One region of the Actinomadura sp. 1N219 genome, then DNA from elsewhere that is predicted to be linked to it. Evidence: riboswitches for the same ligand, from Rfam matches in the RefSeq annotation. Region 1 holds a riboswitch; the other holds the start of a gene.
The links. Region 1 has a riboswitch for glycine ahead of gcvT (glycine cleavage system aminomethyltransferase GcvT). Riboswitches for the same ligand answer to the same signal wherever they lie in the genome.

Region 1 (7,348 bases):
CGAGGAACCCGACGTTGACGATCTCGTCCTCGTCGTCGAGGTCGCGCATCTTGTTGCGGGTGATCGGGACGTCGAGCCGCAGGTCCTTCCCGTCGCGCCGGACGGTCATCGGGACGGTCCGGCCGCCGGAGTCGCGGATCTGCTCCTGGAGGTCCCGGTAGTCGCCGATCTTCTTGCCGTCGAACGCCACGACGCGGTCGCCCGGCAGCAGCCCGACCTGCTTGGCGGGGGTCGGCGGCGCGTTCGCCGGGCAGTCCTTGAGCTCGGACTGGCTCGCCGGGACGATGCACTGGGCGACCGTGTCGATCACCGGCTGGGGCTGGTTCGTGCCGATGCCCATCAGCAGGATCGCGAAGAACAGCACGGCCAGGATCAGGTTCATGGCGGGCCCGCCGACCATGATCAGCGCCTTCTGCCACCACTTCTTGGCGTAGAAGACGCGGTCCTCGTCGCCGGGCCTGACCTCCTCGAGCGCCGCGCCGCGCGCCGACTCGATCAGCCCCTGGAACGGGCCGGTGCTAGCCTGGCGGACCTGGCCGGGGGCGTCGCCCTTGCGCGGCGGCAGCATCCCGATCATGCGGACGTAGCCGCCGAGCGGGATCCATTTGACGCCGTACTCGGTCTCGCCGCGCCGCCACGACTTCATCGTGGGCCCGAACCCGACCATGAACTGGGTCGTCCGCACCCGGAACAGCTTGGCGAACGAGAAGTGCCCGAGTTCGTGCAGGGCGATGGACACCAGCAGGCCGAAGAATACGATCAGCGCTCCAGCCAGGTAGGCCATGCGGCTTCGCCCTCCGGGTCGTGCACCCCGCGCACCGGGGGTGATCTCCAGCAACCAACTCAGAGTACTTGAATCCTCCCGTCCCTGAAGGGAGGGGATTTCTGGCTCAGGTCGCCGCGGGGCCCGGCGGGCCCGGCGGTCCTACACCCTCGGCACCAGCAGGGACGAAACCGGCCCTGACCAGCATCATCTGGGCGGAGTTCTTGTCCCTGGGCTGGGACGCCCCGCAGGTGATGCAGGTGTATGTGCGTTCTCCGAGCGGCAGGCGGTGCTTGGTTCTCGCACCGCATGCCGCGCAGTCGGTCGTGGTGTTGCGTGGGTGAACGAGGCGGACGTCGCGGCCGTGTTTGCGGCCCATCTCCACCAGTGCGCCTTTGGTGGCGCCGATCGCGGCGTCGGCCGCCTTGCGCGCCATGGTGGTCTTGGCCAGGAACTTGGGACGGAAATCTTCGACCGCGATCTGATCGAAATCGCGGACCACGCTCTTGGCCCATTTACGAGCGGTGTCCTGCCGCTGCCGGGCGACCTTCTTGGCGACCCGGGCCGCCTGCTTCTTCGCCCGCTGATACCCCTTGGACGCCTTCTGACCCTTGGCGGGCCGGCGCCGGGCCATGCGCCGCTGGTAGCGGGACAGCCCGGCGGCAGCCTTGCGGCCGTGCCGGGGGTGCGGCAGATCGTGCGCGTCGCAAGTGGTGGTGGCGATCTCCCTCACACCCCAGTCCACCCCGATCATCGTGTTCGCCGGGGGCAGCGGGACCACCTGGGCGGGCACCACGAAGCTGACATACCAATGGCCAAGGCTGTCGCGGTATATCCGCACCGATGTCGGGTCGGCCGGCAGGTCCCGCGACCACACCACCCGCACCACGATCCCGCCCGCCAGATGCACCCCGCCGTCTTTGAGCCGGAAGCCCCACCGGTGGTAGTTCAGGGTCGGCGCTGCCAGCGCCTTGCTCTTGAACCGGGGCATCCCGGCCCGCCTCCGCATCGGCAGGCGGTCGGTGATGTCCTTGATCGCCTTGGCCCGGGCTTTGCCGAAATCCCGGATGGTCTGCTGCTGCGCCACGCTCGACCCGGCGCGGAGCCAGCCGTGTTCGGCGCGCCAGCCGGACAGGAGCTTGCACAGCCCGGCGGGTCCGATCTTCTCACCGGCCTTGTGCGCGGTCTTGGAGGCTTCCACGCACATGTTCCACACCCAGCGGCAGCGATCCCACTCCGCCCGCAGGGCCCGTTCAGCCGTGCTCGACAGCCGGGCCCGATAGGTGTATCGGGCATGCCTCGGATCCTCCTGCTCGGGGGGCGGGTCCATGGGTGCGGGGGACATGATCGGCACCATAACGGTGGGGTACGACAGAACCACTCAAGGTCATCAACGGCCCCGTCCGGTCGAATCTTCGCGGAGGAAGCCTGCCGCCTGCGCGGGACGGCGCGGCAGGCGGCACCGCGCCGCAGGCGGCCGGACGGTGGCCGGGCTACGTCCGGACCACGGGTGGTCGTGTGGGGGAGCCGCTGCTAGCCTGACCGGCAGCCGACGATCCCGTGCGGGAGAGTCCCTCGCAGCCGGTGGGGGACGCCGAAGGAGCAACTCCTCCCCGGAACCTCTCAGGCCCACGGACCGCACGGGCGAGGCGACCTCTGGAAAGCGGGGACACGGTCCCCCGCCGAAGGTGAAAGCCCGTCCGCCCGCCGTCACGCGGGGACGGGTGAAGCTCTCAGGCGCCGATGACAGAGGGGGAGGCACCGATACGCCCGGTGCGCGAGTGGGACGATGGACCACGCGTGCCCGTGACGAAGGAGCCGAACCCATGCCCGCCGATCCACCCGCGAAAAGTCCGAAGAAGACGCCGCTGCACGACGTCCACCAGGACCTCGGCGCGAACCTCGTGGACTTCGCCGGCCACCTGATGCCGCTGCGCTACAGGAGCGAGACCGCCGAGCATCAGGCGGTCCGTACCGGCGCCGGGCTGTTCGACCTGTCGCACATGGGGGAGATCTTCCTCTCCGGTCCGGGCGCGGGCGACGCGCTGGACTACGCGCTGGTCGGGAAGCTGGCGGCGATGCCCGTCGGCAAGGCCCGCTACACGATGATCTGCGGGCCGGACGGCGGCGTCCTCGACGACCTGATCGTCTACCGGCTCGCCGACACGACGTGGATGGTCGTCGCGAACGCCGCCAACGCCGACGTCGTCCGGGACGCGCTCGCCGAGCGGGCCGCGGGCTTCGAGGCCGCCGTGGACGACCGGTCCGCCTCCTACGCGCTGATCGCGCTGCAGGGGCCGCGTTCGCAGACGATTCTCGAAGGGTTCACCGACGCGCCGCTGGCCGACCTCAAGTACTACGCGATCCTCGCAGGACGGGTCGCGGACGTCGACGCGCTCGTCGCCCGCACCGGGTACACCGGGGAGGACGGCTTCGAGTTGTTCGTGGACGCGTCCGACGCCGTGCGGCTGTGGAAGGCGCTCGAAGGGGTCGACGGGGTCGTCCCCGCCGGGCTGGCGGCGCGCGACAGCCTGCGCCTGGAGGCGGGCATGCCGCTGTACGGCAACGAGCTGACCGCCGAGACGACGCCGTTCGAGGCGGGCCTCGGACGGGTCGTGAAGCTGGACAAGCCGGGCGACTTCGTGGGCAGGTCGGCCCTGGCGGCGGTGGCCCAGACCCCGCCGGGCCGTAGGCTCGTGGGACTGGTGGCGCGGGGGCGCCGGGCGCCGCGCAAGGGGTACCAGGTCGTCGCGTCCGGCGGCACGCCGTGCGGGGTCGTGACGAGCGGCGCCCCGTCGCCGACACTGGGCGAGCCGATCGCCATGGCGTACCTCGACAGCGGCGCCGCGGAGACCGGTCTCGCCGTGGACGTCCGCGGCCGGCACGAGCCCGTGGACGTGGTGGCCCTGCCGTTCTACAAGCGTTCCTGAAATCCGGGGGAACCCCCGCAGTGAAGAGAGAGAAGTGATCGTGAGCGTTCCGGAGCAGCTCCGCTACAGCGAAGAACACGAATGGGTGTCCGGCCTGGGGGGCGACGACGGCATCGTCACCATCGGCATCACCGCGCACGCCGCCGACGCCCTCGGCGAGATCGTCTACCTCGAGCTGCAGCCGTCCGAGGGCGACGCGGTCGAGGCTGGCGAGCCGTGCGGCGAGGTCGAGTCGACGAAGTCGGTCAGCGACATCTACTCGCCCGTCAGCGGCGAGGTCACCGCGATCAACAGCGCGGTGGTGGACGAGCCGAAGGTCATCAACGACGACCCGTACGGCGAGGGCTGGATCTTCAAGGTCCGCGTGTCGGACGAGCCGGGCGACCTGCTCGACTCCGTCGCCTACGAGAAGCTGATCGAGGAGGCCTGACCGGTGAGCCTGCACGACCCGCTCGCCGAGGCCGACCCCGAGGTCGCCGAGGCCGTCGCCGCCGAGCTGCGGCGCCAGCAGTCCACTCTCGAGATGATCGCGTCGGAGAACTTCGCGCCGGTCTCCGTCCTGGAGGCGCAGGGCTCCGTCCTGACCAACAAGTACGCAGAGGGCTACCCCGGCCGGCGCTACTACGGCGGCTGCGAGTTCGTCGACGTCACCGAGCAGCTCGCGATCGACCGGGCGAAGGCGCTGTTCGGCGCCGAGCACGCGAACGTCCAGCCGCACAGCGGGGCGCAGGCCAACACGGCGGTGTACTTCGCGCTGCTGCAGCACGGGGACACGATCCTCGGCCTCGACCTCGCGCACGGCGGGCACCTCACCCACGGGATGCGGCTGAACTACTCCGGCAAGGTCCTGAACGTGGTGCCGTACCACGTCCGCGAGGACGACGGCCTCGTCGACATGGACGAGGTGGCCGCGCTCGCGGCCGAGCAGCGCCCGAAGATGATCGTGGCGGGCTGGTCGGCGTACCCGCGGCAGCTCGACTTCGCGGCCTTCCGGGAGATCGCCGACTCGGTCGGCGCGCTGCTCATGGTCGACATGGCGCACTTCGCGGGCCTCGTCGCGGCGGGGCTGCACCCGTCGCCCGTCCCGTACGCGGACATCGTCACGACCACGACGCACAAGACGCTCGGCGGCCCGCGCGGCGGGCTGATCCTCGCCCGCGAGGAGTTCGGCAAGAAGATCAACTCGGCGGTGTTCCCCGGCATGCAGGGCGGCCCGCTGGAGCATGTGATCGCCGCCAAGGCCGTTGCGCTCAAGATCGCCGCGTCCGAGGAGTTCCGGGCCCGGCAGGCGCTCACCGTCGAGGGCGCCCGGCTCCTCGCCGACCGGCTGCTCGCCGAGGACACCGCGAAGGCCGGCGTCAAGGTCCTGACCGGCGGGACGGACGTCCACCTCGTGCTGGTCGACCTCGTCGACTCCGACCTCACCGGGCGGGACGCCGAGGACCGCCTGCACGAGATCGGCATCACCGTCAACCGCAACGCCGTGCCCAACGACCCGCGGCCGCCGATGGTGACGTCCGGGCTGCGGATCGGCACGCCCGCCCTCGCCACCCGCGGCTTCACCGCCGGCGACTTCGCGGACGTCGCCGACGTCATCGCGCTGGCGCTGCAGCCGTCCTACGACCGCGACGCCCTGTCCGCCCGGACGAAGGCCCTGGCGGACAAGCATCCCCTGTATCCCGACCTGTGATGTATCCGCGCCCCCTCGCACACCCGCGAGGGGGCGCGGCTCCTAAGGGGGCAGCAATGGCCATCAGCGTTTTCGACCTGTTCAAGATCGGCATCGGACCCTCGTCGTCCCATACCGGCGGGCCGATGGCCGCCGCGCACCGCTTCGCCCGCGGCCTGCACCGGGACGGCCTCCTGGAGAAGACGGCGACCGTCCACGCCACCCTCTACGGCTCGCTCGGCCTCACCGGCAAGGGCCACGGCAGCGACAAGGCCGTCATCCTCGGCCTCGAAGGCGACAAGCCCGAACTGGTCGACGTGGACAAGGTCGACGAGCGCCTGGAGGCGATCCGCGACCGCGGAACGCTCCACCTCTTCAACGACCACGACGTCCCCTTCGCCGTCAACGAGCACCTCGTCTTCGAGCGCAAGGAATCGCTCCCCGGCCACCCCAACGGAATGCGCTTCACGGCCCGCGACGACTCGGGCAACGAACTGCGCTCCAAGGTGTACTACTCGGTCGGCGGCGGCTTCATCCTGGACGAGAACGCCACCGGCGCCGACCGCATCAAGCCCGACGACACCGTCCTGCCGCACCCCTTCGACACGGCGGCCGAACTCCTTGAACGCTGCCACCAGACCGGCCTCTCCATTTCCGCGCTGATGCTGGAGAACGAGAAGGCGTTCGGCCGCTCGCCCGAGGAGATCCGCGCGGAACTCCTCGATCTCTGGCAGGTCATGCGCGCGTGCGTCGACCGGGGCTGCACCCGCGAGGGCCTCCTCCCCGGCGGCCTCAAGGTGCGCCGCCGCGCGCCCCAGCTGCACCGGCAGCTCTCCGCCGAGAAGCCCTCCGACCCGCTGCACGCCATGGACTGGGTCACCCTCTACGCCCTCGCCGTCAACGAGGAGAACGCCGCCGGCGGACGCATCGTCACCGCCCCCACCAACGGCGCCGCCGGGATCGTCCCGGCCGTCCTGCACTACTACGACCGCTTCGTCCCGGGTCACGACGACGAGGGCGTCGTCCGCTTCCTCCTCACCGCCGGCGCGGTCGGCGTCCTGTTCAAGCAGAACGCGTCCATCTCCGGCGCCGAGGTCGGCTGCCAGGGCGAGGTCGGCTCGGCCTGCTCGATGGCCGCCGCCGGGCTCACCGAGGTCCTCGGCGGCACCCCCGAGCAGGTCGAGAACGCCGCCGAGATCGGCATCGAGCACAACCTCGGGCTCACCTGCGACCCCGTCGGCGGCCTCGTCCAGGTGCCCTGCATCGAGCGCAACGCCGTCGGCGCCATCAAGGCCATCAGCGCCGCCCGCATCTCCCTCCGCGGCGACGGCCGCCACTTCGTGTCCCTCGACAAGGCCATCAAGACGATGCGCGACACCGGCCGCGACATGCTCGACAAGTACAAGGAGACGTCGCGGGGCGGCCTGGCCGTCAACGTCATCGAATGCTGACCGGCCCCGGGCGGGTTCCGGACGTCAGATGTCGGCGAGCAGGCTGATCTGGCGCTGGATCCCGTCCGGGCCGCCGAGGGCCGGGAAGTGGTCGATCGCCTCGTCGCACAGGTCGATGAGCTGCTGCTTCTTGGTGATGCGCCGCTCTTTCGAGAAATCGTAGAACTCGAACGACGGCGCGGCGTGGTACCCCTTCCACGGGCCCGCGGGGATCGGGGTCGTGACGAGCGCCTGGGCGATGGGATACAGGACGCCCTGCATGATCGCGACGCCGTTGCGTTCGAGCCCGTACCGGTGGCTGAAGTACTCCTCGCGGTCGGTGCCCGGGTACTTCCTCGTCTTCACGTCGTCGGTGGAGTGCCGGTACACCTCGTCCAGCAGGCAGAGGGTGTAGCAGTAGGCGGCGTTGAACAGGGTCATCAGGCTGTGGATGCCCGGCTGGTCCTCGAAGTCGGACACCAGCGGGTCGGACACGACGGGCCAGGTGGCCTTCGGGTCGTCGATCTTGATCTCGTACTTGTCGCCGTCGACGGCG
Region 2 (7,348 bases), on a different contig from region 1:
CGCGGGGACGGCGGCCGCCCCCGAGCCGCGCCGCCCCCGCACCCTCGTCGCCGCCGACACCACCGCCGAGGACCCCTCCGTCCGCCTCACCCGCCGCCAGCTCCTCGACGGCGCCGGCATCGACGAGGCCCTCCTCGGCCGCCTGGAGGAGTACGGCCTCGTCCGCCGCACCGGCGCCCACTACGAGGGCGACGCGCTCAACATCGCGCGCGTCGCCGCCGCGCTCGGCGAGTTCGGCTTCGAGGTCCGGCACCTGCGCGCCGTCAAGGCCGCCGCCGACCGGCAGGTCGGCCTCATCGAGCAGATGGTCGCCCCGCAACTGCGCCGCCGCAGCAGCGGCGCCCACGAGCAGGCCGCCGAGACCGCCCGCGAGATCGCCGCCCTTTCGGTGAAACTGCACGCCGCGCTGGTGGCCGCCGGCCTGAACGAAAGCCTCGACCGCTGATCATGCGCGCCGCGGAGGTTTTTGCCGAACGCACGGCATCACGAGCTGTCCGGGGCGGGGTGTACGTTGGCTACAGGGTTCGGTCACGAATCGATCCGCTGCACGTGGTGATCGAGATAGCGAGAACCAGCAGGGAGCCGCAGTGAAGCAGATGGAGGTCGTCGGCGTCCGGGTCGAGATGCCCTCCAATCAGCCCATCGTCCTGTTGAAGGAGACGGAGGGCGACCGCTACCTGCCCATCTGGATCGGGGCGGTCGAAGCGACCGCGATCGCCTTCGCCCAGCAGGGGGTCCTGCCCGCCCGGCCCCTCACCCACGACCTGTTCCGCGACGTCCTGGACGCCCTCAGCGTCCAGCTCCGCACCGTCAACATCACCGCGCTCCGCGAGGGCATCTTCTTCGCCGACCTCGTCTTCTCCAACGGCGTCGAGGTCAGCGCCCGCCCGTCCGACTCCATCGCCCTGGCCCTCCGCACCGGCGCCACCATCTTCGCCAGCGAGGACGTCCTGGAAGAGGCCGGCGTGGCCATCCCGGACGAGCAGGAAGACGAAGTCGAGAAGTTCCGCGAGTTCCTCGACACCATCTCCCCGGAAGACTTCGGCCGAGCCGGCTGAAGCCTGACGGCGAGTCTGCCCGAAGCAGCCTTCCCAGCGGGTTAGCCTGGGATTACGCGCGAGCAGTGGGTTTGTTGCCCCGGTTCCTGGGGATTCTTGAAGATGTGCTTGATCGCCTGCCGGAAGCCGTCATGCGCGACAACCTCAGCCACCACCGCAACCCCGCGACGACCTGGGGCGTCGCGATCGCGTCCGAAGGCAGGTTTCGAGCTTGCGAGAAACCTGATCGCGAAGCGAGCCGCAAGGCGAGACGGAGCGATGCAGTGATCGCACGCGTTTCTCGACGATGGAGGCCCTCCAGGGCCGAAGGAGGAGAGAAATGCAGGTAATCAGCGGGTTCATCCGGGCATGCGACGCGCCGACGATGAACGTTGACCCCACCCTGACCGGCACCTACCGTGCTGGTGGAACACCCGTGGTGTAATTCGTCAAACCCCCTTGACGAAGCGCCACGGGATGATTTGGAGCCGGAGGTCCGCGTGGCGGTGAGCAGCGGCGAGGGCAAGGCGACCCCCGAGAGGCATATGGCGTCCCAGCGCGCCGGGGAGCAGGGACTGCTCTTCGACACGCGGGTGTCGGCGCCGCCGGACGATGTCGGATACCGCGGCCCGACGGCCTGCGCCGCGGCGGGGATCACCTACCGGCAGCTCGACTACTGGGCCCGGACGAAGCTGGTCGAGCCTGGCGTGCGGTCGGCGCACGGGTCGGGGAGCCAGCGGTTGTACAGCTTCCGCGACATCCTCGTGCTGAAGGTCGTGAAGCGGCTCCTCGACACGGGTGTGTCGCTGCAGCAGATACGCACGGCGGTCACCCATCTGCGCGATCGCGGCGTGCAGGACCTGGCGCAGATCACGCTGATGAGCGACGGCGTCAGCGTCTACGAGTGCACGTCGCCGGACGAGGTCGTCGATCTTCTGCAGGGCGGGCAGGGCGTGTTCGGCATCGCGCTCGGACGGGTGTGGCAGGAGGTGGAGGGCAGTCTCGCGGAACTTCCCGGTGAGCGCGCCGCCACCGACGACGACCCGTCCGGACACCCCCACGACGAGCTGGCCAACCGGCGCCGCGCGCGCCGCACCGGATGACCACGGCTTCGGCTACAGCGCTTCCTTGCGCTGCAGGTAGGTGAACGCTCCCCAGCCGGGCAGGACGGGCAGCCACAGGGTGAGCAGCCGGTAGAGCAGGACCGCGGACGTCGCCGTCTCCGCGGAGAGTCCCGAGATCGTCAACGCCAGGGTGAGGGCGCCCTCGACGGCGCCGAGCCCGCCGGGCGTCGGCGCGGCCGACCCGAGCGCGTTGGCGGTGAGGAAGACCACCACGACCGTCGTCAGCGGCAGCGAGCCGCCGAACGCGCGGATCGAGGCGTCCAGGCACAGCACGAACGCCACCGTCAGCAGCAGCGTCCCGCCCATTCCCGTGGACAGCTTCTTCGGGGACTGCAGGACGTCCACCAGCCGCGGCACCACGCCGGAGAACATGCTCTTCAGGCGGGTCGTGACCTCCCGCCGGACGCGCGGCACCGTCAGCGCGAGACCCGCGAGCAGGCCCAGCGACAGCACGGCGATCACGACGGTCCGGGACGGCGCGAGGTCCTGCGTCGCCTTCGACGTCGACCCGGTGAGGAACCCGAAGAGGATCAGCAGCAGGATGTGCGTGACCAGCCCCACCAGCTGCGACGCGCCGACGCTCGCGACGGCCGGGCCGGGCCGCACCCCGGAGCGCTGCAGGTAGCGGGTGTTGACCGCGACGCCGCCGACGGCCGCCGGCGCGACCAGCTTCACGAACGACGCGGCGAGCTGCGCCAGGACCGTCCGGCCCAGCGGCAGCCGCTCCGGGACGAACCCCATCAGCATCAGCGCCGCCGCGACGTAGGTGAGCGCCGCCGCGCCCAGCGCGATCAGGACCCAGTGCCAGCTCGCGGTGGCCGTCATCCTCCCGATGTCGAGGCTCGCCACCTGCGGGATGACGATGTACGCCGCGACCGACAGCGCCACGATGCTGAAGATCGTCCGGGGGCGGAAGCGCTCCAGCCTGGCGGGCGCGACCTCTGTCTCCGGCTTCAGCCGGACGATCTGCTCCCGGATGCGGGTCAGCAGGTCCCGGTCGTGCCGCAGCGCCGTCCGGGTCGTCCGGGACAGCGCCACCCGCTGCAGCAGCGGGACGGCGGCGGCGAGGGCCTCCTCGCCGAGCACGGCCGCCGCGGTCCGGACGGCCCGCTCCGGGCTCGCCCGCAGCGCCAGCGTCGTGAGGACCTGCGCCAGGTCGAGCCGCAGCGCCAGGTCGCCCGCTGCGATCTCCCCGGCCCGCAGGTCGGTGATGTAGGCGCCGCCGTCGTCGCCGACCAGGACGGCGCCGTCCTGCAGCCGGCGGTGCGCCAGCCGCCCCTCCTGCAGCGCGCGGAACTGCCGCCAGATGTCCGTCAGGAGGTCGTCGGTGATCTCCTCGTCGTCGAGGTCGGCGAGCCGCCGCCCCGGGACGTGCTCGTACGCCAGCAGCGCCGCCTCCGTGCCGACCTCCGACGTGCCGATCAGGCGCGGCGTCCGGACGCCCGCCGCGTCCACCGCGTACGCCATCAGCGACTCCTGCTCCAGGGACCGGCGCAGCGAGCGCAGCGCCCGCCCGGTCGTCGTGCCGCGCAGCCGCAGCAGCCGCCACACCCGGTACAGCAGGCCCGCCGTCTGCTGGTCGCGGTCGAGGACGTGCAGCTCCAGGTCCCAGTCGCCGTGGGCGCCGCGTCCGACGGGGAGGCGCGCGCCGCGTCCGTCCAAGGGGCGAGGCGCGAGGACGACGCCGTACCGGCGGGTCTGCTCGGCGCCGTCCGCGGGCTCGTCCAGCCGCGCGGCGCGTTCCGGGCGCAGCCCGAGGCGTTCGAGCGCCGCCACCACCGCCCGTCCCGGCGGGCGCGGGTTCGGGGTGCCGACCGCGTACAGGGTGCCGTGGCCGATGGCGCGGCCGAGGAGGTAGGTGGCGGCGAGCGCGGCGACCGAGGCGTAGGACGCGGTGAGGCCCGTCAGCGCGGCCAGCCCGATCAGCGTCCAGGTCGCGGCCTGCCAGCGGGCGCGGCCCGCCATCCCGACCGCGCTGACGAACGCGATCACCGGCGCGATGTCGGTGTGCACCGGCGCGGTCTCCGTGCCGCCCCAGATCAGCGAGTCCAGGACGCCGCCGGGCGCGCCCCGCACGACCAGGTCGTCCAGGCCGACCGTGAGCCCGAACGCGATCACGGCGGCGAGCAGCGCGATCGCGACGCGCATCCCGTCCTTGTGGAACAGCCGCTCGATCCCGAACGCGATCGGCACGGCCAGCACGCCGAAGCTGGACACCAGCGTCGCCAGCGACAGCAGCAGCCGCGGCGCGTGCGCGGCGCCCTCGGCGATGTCGGTGTGCAGGCCGTGCGTCGTCTCCTGCGCGATCGACACCAGCAGCATCACCGCCGCGAGCCCGACGACGGACGCCGCGAACCGGATCGCGTCGCCCGGGCGGCGGATCCGGTCCGGCTGGGCGGGCTCGTCGACGGGCACACCGGCGGGCGCGCCCTGCCGCGCGGGCACCGTCTCCTCGTGGATCGGGGTCACGCCGTACCGCCGCCCTGACCGTCCGCCATCGCGATCAGCGTCCCAGAACCGGCGGCGCGCCGTCGACCGGTGCCCCGTCGGGCGTCGCGCGTTCACCCCGCAGCCCACCGTCCTCCAGCCCCCACCCACCGCCATTCAACGGACGAGCTCCGCTCGACGGACCATCTCCAGCTCCCGCCCACCGCCGTTCAACGGACGGGCTCCGCTCGACGACCATCTGCGTCCGCGTCGCCCGGGGCCGTTCCGTCCCAGGTGGGACTGCACATCGTACTGGCTGGTACGGCGCCGGGCCCCGCGGGGACGGGCCCGGCCGGACCCGGCGCGATCGTGGGAACCGATCTTTGGGTAGGGTTTGTCCAGGACATGCCGTCGACCCTGTGCGGGAGAGACCCCACGCCGCCAGCGTGGGGCGCCGAAGGGGCAACCTCCCCGGAACCTCTCAGGCAAAAGGACCGCTGGGCGAGGCACCTCTGGAAAGAAGGCGTCGATTCCCGCAGCGCGGGAAGGCGGCTCACCGAAGGGGAAACCCCGCGGCGCGGGTGAAGCTCTCAGGTGCCGATGACAGAGGGGGAGACCGGCCGCAGGCCCGCGCGCCAGCGGCCCGCCTGAGCGACCGCAGCAGCCAGGAGGCTCTCCATGACCGCCCAGTTCTTCGCCCCCGTGGCCGCGCCGCAGCATCCGCGGGCCGCGTTCGCCGACCGGCACATCGGCCCGTCGCCCGACGACCAGGCGAGGATGCTCGCCGCCATCGGCTACGCGGGCGTCGAGGCGCTGATCGACGACGCCGTCCCGGCCGCGATCCGCACGTCCCGCCCGCTGGACCTGCCGCCCGCGCTGAGCGAGCCCGCCGCGCTGGACCGCCTCCGCGAGCTCGCCGCCCGCAACACCGTGCTCACGTCCATGATCGGCCTCGGCTACCACGGGACGATCACCCCGGGCGTGATCATGCGGAACGTCCTGGAGAACCCCGGCTGGTACACCGCCTACACCCCCTACCAGCCGGAGATCTCCCAGGGGCGCCTCGAGGCGCTGCTGAACTTCCAGACCGTCGTCAGCGATCTGACGGGGCTGCCGGTGGCGAACGCGTCCATGCTGGACGAGGCGACCGCCGCCGCCGAGGGCATGGCCCTCGCCCACCGCGTCACCAAGCGGAAGGAGCCGGGAACGTTCCTTGTGGACGCCGACGTGCTCCCGCAGACGATCGAGGTCGTCCGGACGCGGGCCGTCCCGCTCGGCATCGACGTGGTCGTCGCCGACCTGTCCGGCGGGCTGCCCGAGGGCGACGTCTTCGGCGTGCTGCTGCAGTACCCGGGCGCGTCGGGCGCCGTCCGCGACCTGGAGCCCGTCATCGCGCAGGCGCACGAGCGCGGCGCGCAGGCGGTCGTCGCCGCCGACCTGCTCGCCCTGACGCTGCTGCGGCCGCCCGCCGAGTCCGGCGCGGACATCGCCGTGGGCTCGGCGCAGCGGTTCGGCGTCCCGTTCGGGTTCGGCGGCCCGCACGCCGGCTACATGGCGGTCCGCGAGGGCATCCAGCGGCAGCTCCCCGGACGGCTCGTCGGCGTGTCCGTCGACGCCGACGGCGCGCCCGCCCACCGGCTGGCGCTGCAGACCCGCGAGCAGCACATCCGCCGCGAGAAGGCCACCAGCAACATCTGCACCGCGCAGGTGCTCCTCGCCGTCATGGCGAGCATGTACGCGGTCTACCACGGGCCGGAGGGGCTTGCCGCGATCGCGCAGCGGGCGCACCGCCGCGCCGCCGAGATCGCCGCGGGGCTCCGCGAGAGCGGCGTGGAGGTCGTGCACGGCGCGTTCTTCGACACCGTCCTGGCCCGCGTGCCCGGCCGCGCCGCCCAAGTGGTGGACGCGGCCCGCCAGCGCGGGATCAACGTGCGTCCCGTGGACGCCGACCACGTCGGCGTCGCCTGCGACGAGACGACGCTGCCCGCGCACGTCACGGCCGTCCTTGAGGCGTTCGGCGCCGCCGAGGCCGGCGAGGCGGCCGAGGCGCTCCCCGGCACGCTGCGCCGCGAGAGCCCCTACCTGACCCATCCCGTCTTCCACGCGCACCGCTCCGAGACCGCGATGCTGCGCTACCTGCGCAAACTCCAGGACAAGGACGTCGCGCTCGACCGCTCGATGATTCCGCTCGGCTCCTGCACGATGAAGCTGAACGCCACCGCCGAGATGGAGCCGATCACCTGGCCGGAGTTCGCGAACATCCACCCGTTCGCGCCCGTCGGCCAGGCCGCCGGGTACGTCGAGCTGATCGGCGAGCTGGAGGACGCGCTCGCCGAGATCACCGGGTACGCGAAGGTGTCCGTCCAGCCGAACGCGGGCTCCCAGGGCGAGCTGGCCGGGCTGCTGGCGATCCGCGGCTACCACGCGTCCCGCGGGGAGGAGCACCGGGACGTGTGCCTGATCCCGTCGTCCGCGCACGGCACCAACGCCGCCAGCGCCGTCATGGCCGGGATGCGCGTCGTCGTCGTGTCGTGCGACGACGGCGGCAACGTCGACCTGGACGACCTGCACGCCAAGATCGCCAAGCACGGCGACCGGCTCGCCGCGATCATGGTGACGTACCCGTCCACGCACGGCGTCTTCGAGGAGACGATCACCGACGTGTGCGCGGCCGTGCACGACGCGGGCGGCCAGGTCTACGTCGACGGCGCGAACCTCAACGCCCTCGTCGGGCTGTCCCGTCCCGGCGAGTTCGGCTCG

Region 2: another riboswitch for glycine. It lies ahead of gcvP (aminomethyl-transferring glycine dehydrogenase); the one in region 1 lies ahead of gcvT (glycine cleavage system aminomethyltransferase GcvT).

What each region holds. Positions count from the first base shown of each region.
Region 1 covers NZ_JBIRAY010000001.1:1,597,300-1,604,647, reverse strand. The annotation lists gene ACH35V_RS07435 (M50 family metallopeptidase) at 1-784, opposite strand, end outside; gene ACH35V_RS07430 (RNA-guided endonuclease InsQ/TnpB family protein) at 891-2,120, opposite strand; glycine riboswitch at 2,317-2,412, shown strand; gene gcvT (glycine cleavage system aminomethyltransferase GcvT) at 2,590-3,693, shown strand; gene gcvH (glycine cleavage system protein GcvH) at 3,734-4,123, shown strand; gene glyA (serine hydroxymethyltransferase) at 4,127-5,383, shown strand; gene ACH35V_RS07410 (L-serine ammonia-lyase) at 5,440-6,813, shown strand; gene ACH35V_RS07405 (ferritin-like protein) at 6,838-7,348, opposite strand, start outside.
Region 2 covers NZ_JBIRAY010000005.1:143,018-150,365, reverse strand. The annotation lists gene ACH35V_RS18145 (MerR family transcriptional regulator) at 1-445, shown strand, start outside; gene ACH35V_RS18140 (bifunctional nuclease family protein) at 588-1,058, shown strand; gene ACH35V_RS18135 (MerR family transcriptional regulator) at 1,538-2,140, shown strand; gene ACH35V_RS18130 (flippase-like domain-containing protein) at 2,153-4,630, opposite strand; glycine riboswitch at 5,001-5,095, shown strand; glycine riboswitch at 5,096-5,202, shown strand; gene gcvP (aminomethyl-transferring glycine dehydrogenase) at 5,267-7,348, shown strand, end outside.